DNA from 3 places in the Pseudundibacterium arcticum genome. Region 2 is predicted to be linked to each of the others. Evidence: predicted binding sites of a transcription regulator. Region 2 holds the regulator's gene; each other region holds the start of a gene.
What was found. The regulator HrcA, encoded in region 2, represses chaperone genes, less so after heat shock. The targets are predictions, from matches to a motif close to TTAGCACTCNNNNNNNNNGAGTGCTAA.
Positions count from the first base shown of each region.

Region 1: rpoH (RNA polymerase sigma factor RpoH) is a predicted target of HrcA. The motif match lies at 1,323-1,349, and genes of this name have one in related genera.
Region 3: ACFOFO_RS07440 (co-chaperone GroES) is a predicted target of HrcA. The motif match lies at 1,047-1,073, and genes of this name have one in related genera.

Region 1 covers NZ_JBHRTP010000032.1:53,155-55,422, forward strand. The annotation lists gene ACFOFO_RS11125 (SCO family protein) at 1-228, shown strand, start outside; gene rpoH (RNA polymerase sigma factor RpoH) at 350-1,249, opposite strand; gene ACFOFO_RS11135 (cell division protein FtsX) at 1,641-2,268, opposite strand, start outside.
Region 2 covers NZ_JBHRTP010000072.1:43,218-45,485, reverse strand. The annotation lists gene ACFOFO_RS20315 (S46 family peptidase) at 1-389, shown strand, start outside; gene hrcA (heat-inducible transcriptional repressor HrcA) at 507-1,529, opposite strand; gene ACFOFO_RS20305 (HAD family hydrolase) at 1,797-2,268, opposite strand, start outside.
Region 3 covers NZ_JBHRTP010000019.1:42,837-45,104, forward strand. The annotation lists gene groL (chaperonin GroEL) at 1-480, opposite strand, end outside; gene ACFOFO_RS07440 (co-chaperone GroES) at 634-924, opposite strand; gene dacB (D-alanyl-D-alanine carboxypeptidase/D-alanyl-D-alanine endopeptidase) at 1,353-2,268, shown strand, end outside.

The DNA.
Region 1 (2,268 bases), on a different contig from region 2:
GACCCGCGCTTTCTGGGGCTGTACGGCGATCTGGCCGCGACCGAAAAGACGGCGAAAGAATTCAAGGTGTTTTACCAGAAAGTTCCGGGCAAGACGCCCGGCAGTTACACCATGGACCACACCGCCGGCAGCTATGTGTTCGATCCACAGGGCCGGATCCGGCTGTTCATCCGGCATGGCCAGGGCGCGGCACCGATTGCACATGACCTGAAATTGTTGTTGCAATGAGGTTGAGGCGCAGGTTTTTCCTGCCCCTATGTCAGGACGGGACACGGGACAAGCCGCAATAAAAAAAGCGCTCGATCGAGCGCTTTTTCTTGTCGCGAAATGCTTACTAAGCGATGACCGCTTAAACAAACGCCGCCAGCGCACCCTTCATCTTCTTCAGCGCCGCCGCTTCGATCTGGCGAATTCGTTCGGCCGACACGCCGAACTCTGCGGCCAGCGTGTGCAGCGTGGCACCGGAGCCATCGTCGTTGGCCAGCCAGCGCGCTTCGACGATGCGGCGCGAGCGGTCGTCCAACTTGGCCAGCGCCTGTTCCAGTCCTTCCGAATGCAGCCGGTCTTTCTGCTGCGCTTCCAATACCCTGGTCGGCTCGCTGCTGTCGCTCGACAGATAGGCGATCGGGGCGAATTTGTCGTCTTCGTCGTCGGTCGGTGCTTCCAGCGCGATGTCGCGGCCGGTGAGACGGGTCTCCATCTCGATCACTTCCTCGCGCTTGACATTGAGCGTCTTGGCCAGCGAATCGACCTGGCTCGGCGTCATCGTATCCAGACCTTGCTTGTGGCTGCGCAGGTTGAAGAACAGCTTGCGCTGCGCCTTGGTGGTCGCAACCTTGACCAGGCGCCAGTTCTTCAGGATGTATTCATGCATCTCGGCCTTCACCCAGTGCATCGCATACGACACCAGGCGCACGCCTTGATCCGGGTCGAAGCGCTTGACCGCCTTCATCAGGCCGATATTGCCTTCCTGAATCAGATCGGCGTGCGGCAGGCCATAGCCGAGATAGCCGCGACCAATCGACACCACCATGCGCAGATGGGACATCACCAATTCTTGCGCAGCAGCCAAATCGTTGTTGTCGCGCAGGCGCCGCGCCAGCGAGATTTCTTCCTCGTGCGTCAGCATCGGCAGGCGGTTGACGGCCGAAATATAGGCATCCAGATTGCCCAGGGTGCCGGAAAAACCAAGCGCCAATGCATTATTGACAACAGTTACCGATCCAGATTGTGCGGATGCTACTTTCATTCTTTCTCCTTACTTGCTTCCCTGAAACTGCAATACCAACGATGCGCAAACACGGACCACGACGAAGTGCATGTTAGCACTCTCTCGGGGGGAGTGCTAATGGACGTTTTAAATGACGGAGATAGCGTAAATACTATTGTTCCTTTACAACTAATCGCATTTTCATGTCCACGTTAGAGCAAGCGGCGCGTCGATAGTTGCGATTGACCAAAGGAATTTGTGTGTTCAATGCGGCGCCGACCATAGTTGCAGGCCACGCGGACGGGTGGGCGCGGCTGCGGAACCGACCGGCCAACTGGGTGCGCAGCGCCCGCCGCTGGCACGCTGCTTAATATACTCCATTAGGAGATGCTTGTTTCCGCTTAAAAAGCAAGCGAGTTGGCAATATACTCTATGAAAAATTGGCTAGATGACGCTGCACCGACAGCGCTGCGCCGGTCAGTCCCAGGGCCGCGCTGACCGCCAGCAGACCCGCGCCCAGCGTCAGGCCGAGCGGTGCCAGCTGGAATTGCGACGCATACAGCCGGGCAAAGTCGCCGATCGCGACATTCAGCGGCAGCAGCGCCAATGCCACCGCAGCGAGTGCGACGCCGCCGGCGCACAGGCCCAGCAGCGCACCGGCGTAATAGAACGGCCGATGGATGTAGTCATCGGTGGCACCGATCAGGCGCGACAGCGCGATCTCGTCGACCTGCGTTAGCACCTGCAGCCGGATGGTGTTGAAGACCACCGCGATCACCACCACCGCCAGGGTGCCGGCCAGAAACAGCAGCGCGATCCGCAGCACGTGCATCAAGGCCGCCAGCCGCTTGACCCAAGCCGAATCGACCTGCACCGTCTCGACGTCGGGCAGGGCCTTCAGTTGCGTCGCGATCGACTCGATGCGCGCCGCGTCCGCGGCGTTGTCGAAGCCGTCCAGCGTCAGCACGTAGCCGTCCGGCAAGGGATTGGCGCCGAGCGTGGTGATCACGTCGGTCAGCCCGCTCTTTTGTTTCATCTGTTCCAGCGCCTTGTCGCGC
Region 2 (2,268 bases):
ACGGCGAAGTCAAAGGCTGGGATGACGCCGGCAAGAAGATCGCACCGTTCACCACCATCGGCGGCGCATTCGAGCGCGATACCGGGGCTGAGCCGTTTGCGTTGCCGGCCTCGTGGCACAAGGCGAAGGACCGGCTGAACCTGGCCCAGCCTTTCAATTTCGTCACCACCAACGACATCATCGGCGGCAATTCCGGCAGCCCGATGATCAACCGCAACGGTGAAATCGTGGGCCTGATCTTCGACGGCAATATCCACTCGCTGGGCGGTGCGTTCTGGTACGACGGCCGCATCAACCGCACGGTCGCGGTGCACAGCGGTGCAATCACCGAGATGCTGGGCAAGATCTACGGCGGTGAAAACCTGGTGCGGGAGATGACGGCGCACTGATGGCGAACTTGCAATATTGATGCCGGTATCGGCGATATTGGCTCGGGATGAAGCAAAAAAACACGGCTTTGATCATTGATCGAAGCCTTGTTTTTTTCGTGCCGGTCATGCCGAGTGCTAAGTGTGACTCAGCGCATTCGACAACAGTTTGGCCGTGATATCGACAATCGGAATCACCCGTTCGTACGCCATCCGGGTCGGGCCGATCACCCCCAGCGTGCCGACGATCCTGCCGTCGACGGCATACGGCGCGGTGACCACGCTCATGTCGTCCATCGGTACCAGGCTGGAATCGCCGCCGATGAAGATCTGCACGCCGGACGCCTTGCTGGACACGTTGAGCAGCTGCAGCAGGCCGGTCTTCTGCTCGAACATGTCGAACAACTGACGCAGCGACGTCATGTTCGACGCCAGATCGGACACGGAGAGCAGGTTGCGCTCGCCGGCAATCACCACATCGTCGCTGCTGTCGCTCATCGCCTCGCTGCCGGCCTCGACTGCGACCTGCATCAGCCGCGTCATGTCGTCGCGCAACTGGCGTAATTCGCCCTGCAGCCGGATACTGACTGCGTCGAAACTGAGGCCGCCGTAATTCTGGTTGATGTAGTTCGCCGCCTGGATCAGCTGGGTCGGCGTGTAATCGACGTCGGTCAGCAGCAGCCGGTTTTGCACATCGCCGCCGGGGGCGACGATCACCAGCAGAATGCGTTTCTCGGACAGGCGCAGAAAATCGATTTGCTGGAATACCGACTCGCGCCGCGGCGACAGTACCACGCCGGCAAATTGCGATAGCGACGACAGCATCTTCGCGGCATTCGCAATGGTCTTTTGCGGCTGCGCGTTCGGTAGACGCGATTGCAACCGCGCCTCGACCGCGCTCTCGTCGATGCCTTTTGCCGTCAGCAACCTGTCGACGAACACACGGTAACCGCGCGGCGTCGGGATCCGGCCGGCTGACGTGTGCGGGCTGCTGACGAAACCCATCGCCTCGAGGTCGGCCATGATGTTGCGGATCGTGGCTGGCGACAACTCCAGCCCCGAGATCTGCGACAGCGCGCGTGAGCCAACCGGCTGGCCGTCGGCGATATAGCGTTCAACCAGGGCCTTGAGCAGGGTTTGTGCGCGGGGTTCGAGTTGCATCTGGCGTGGCATGCGGCGTGAACCTGAGTGGATCGAATTGTCATTATGCGCTTTGTCATCGCGTCAGTGGTGGCGCCGATGATGCAATCGGGCAATTGCCGATGGATGTTGTCGTTTCAGTAATTTGTAACCGGCGACGGCAGCGTGAGCATTGCACGGAAAAAGTAGGGTGCGCCATGCGCACCAATGGTGCGTCGGCACGGGTAATGGTGCGCATGGCGCACCCTACATTCTTTATATTGCGTAAATCCTGTTACCGAATTTTGATTACTGCGTACTGAGCCATTGCTCCAGTTCAAACAGATTGGACACCACCGCATCCGGGTTGACATGGGGGGGCAGGCCGCGTTGCGGCAGCAGGTCGGCCCGATTCAGCCAGACAGCGCGCAGGCCGGCACCTTGCGCGCCCGCAATGTCGCGGGTCGGGTCGTCGCCGACATAGACCGCCTCGACCGGCGCTACGTGCAGCAAGTCACAGGCGGCGTGGAAGATTTCCCGGTCGGGCTTGGCGCAGCCGAACTGGTGCGCCGCGATTGATACCTGAAAATGATGGGCCAGGCCGATCGTCGCCAGATCGGCGAAACCGTTCGAGATGGTGCCGAGCAGGTGGCGCTGGCCGAGCCGGGTCAGGCTCGGCCGCACATCGTCATACAGCACCACATCGCTGCGTGCGCGGCTGAATACGTCCATCGCCGCATCGACCTTGCACAGGTCTTCGCCGCAGATATTGAAGGCCTCG
Region 3 (2,268 bases), on a different contig from region 2:
CTCGCCGATCGAGTAATCGGAGTTAGCGGAAATAGCGCCAACTTGCGCGATTTCTTTGGTGGTGGTGCAAGGCTTGGAGATTTTTGCCAGTTCTTCAACAGTCGCTGTGACTGCCTTGTCGATACCGCGCTTCAAATCCATAGGATTCATGCCGGCGGCAACGAATTTCATGCCTTCGCGCACGATTGCCTGGGCCAGCACGGTTGCGGTGGTGGTGCCGTCACCGGCGTTGTCGGAGGTCTTGGAAGCAACTTCCTTGACCATCTGCGCACCCATGTTCATCAGCTTGTCTTTGAGTTCGATTTCCTTGGCCACCGAGACACCGTCCTTGGTGACGGTCGGCGCACCGTACGAGCGCTCCAGAACGACATTGCGACCTTTAGGGCCGAGTGTGACTTTAACTGCATTGGCGAGGATGTTGACGCCTTCAACCATCTTGGCGCGCGCTGCGTCGCCGAAAATAACTTCTTTAGCTGCCATGTTTGTAACTCCTAGATTATTCGTGGAAAGTGCTTAACTTAAATGCTTAAAGTCACTGGATCCCTGCGTGGCCGTCGGCCAATTTATCCTGAGATTGCCGAAGGGCAGGGACGACGTGGCTGTTGCCAAGCGCCAGGCGCCTGGACATCCGCGTCATTTTTCAACGATCGCCATGATGTCTTCTTCGCGCATCACCAGCAATTCGTCGCCGCCGACTTTGACGGTCTGGCCGGAATATTTGCCGAACAGGACGCGATCGCCGACTTTCACTGCCAGCGGACGCACCTTGCCGTCCTCCAGAATCTTGCCGTTGCCCACCGCCAAGATTTCACCCTGGTCCGGCTTTTCAGCGGCAGCCTCAGGGATGATCAGGCCGGAAGCGGTTTTGGTTTCCTGGTCGAGACGTTTTACGATGACGCGATCATGCAAAGGACGAAGATTCATAAAAACTCCTTTAATTTCAATGGGTTATTGTTTTCTTGCGGCAACTTTGCTGCAAATCAATCTTCACTGTGCGGGCTGCAATGGACACGCCACACTGGAAAGCTGGTAGGCCAGGGAAGGAATTAGCACTCTCCCCTAACGAGTGCTAATTATAGGGACGAAGACAAGGATTTTCAAGGTGCGATGTTCAATACGAGTTGAAGTAAGTTCAAACGCGCTGTCTGCTTTGGCGCTGTAGTTGCCAAGAAACGCTCTGGCCACCGTCCCGGCATGCGCTGAAAAGAGCGGTCCCGGAAGCCAGACTGCGGTGCAAATCTTGTCAGTTCGTTTATATTCGCGTGGGATAATGCAGCGCTCACTCACTGTCGATTGTTATGCGAATATTCCCGAGATCTCAGGCCGCCGCTTGTATTTTTCTGATTGAAATCTTGCTCTGTGGCTGGCCGGCCGGCGCCGCTGCTCGGACGCAGACCCAGACCCAGGAGTTGCCCGGCGTGGTGGCGGCCGCGTTCAAGCGCGCCGGCATCCCACCCAGCGCGGTGGGCAGTTTTGTGCAGGAAGTGGGCAGTGTGGCCCCGGTGGTTGCGGTTAACACGACGACGCCGTTCAATCCGGCCTCGACCATGAAGCTGCTTACCACCGACGCCGCACTGGAATTGCTGGGCCCGACCTTTACCTGGAAGACCCAGGCCTACGCCAATGGCCTGCAAGACGGCGAGGTCTTGCAGGGTGACCTGGTCATCCGCGGCAGCGGCGATCCGAAACTGGTGATCGAGAACTTCTGGCTGTTTCTGCGCCAGATCCGGGCGCGCGGCATCCGCGATATTCGCGGCGATCTGTTGCTCGACCGCAGCGCGTTTGCGGTCGCCACCCACAATGCGGCACAGTTCGATGGCGAACCGTTGAAGTCCTACAACGCCGGTCCCGACGCGTTGTTGCTTAATTACAAATCATTTGGTATGCGCTTTGTACCGGACCTCGCGCACGGCAACGTCAACGTGGTGCTCGACCCTCCGCTGGCAGGATACAAGGTGGTTGCGCCGATTCTGACCGATGGCGAATGCGACGACTGGCAGGGGCGCTTGCGCGCGAATATTCAGGGCGACGGCGCCAGTTTTGACGGCGTCTTTCCGCTGTCCTGCGGGGAACAGAGCTGGCATGTGCTGCCGTACACGATGACCGATACACAATATTTCGATGCCGTGTTCCGTCAGATGTGGCGTGATCTGGGCGGCAGCCTGAGCGGTGAGGTCAGGGAAGGCGTTACCCCGCCCGCCGCCAGCCTGATTACCGAATGGCAGTCGCCGACCTTGCCTGAAGTGATCCGCGACATTAACAAGTACA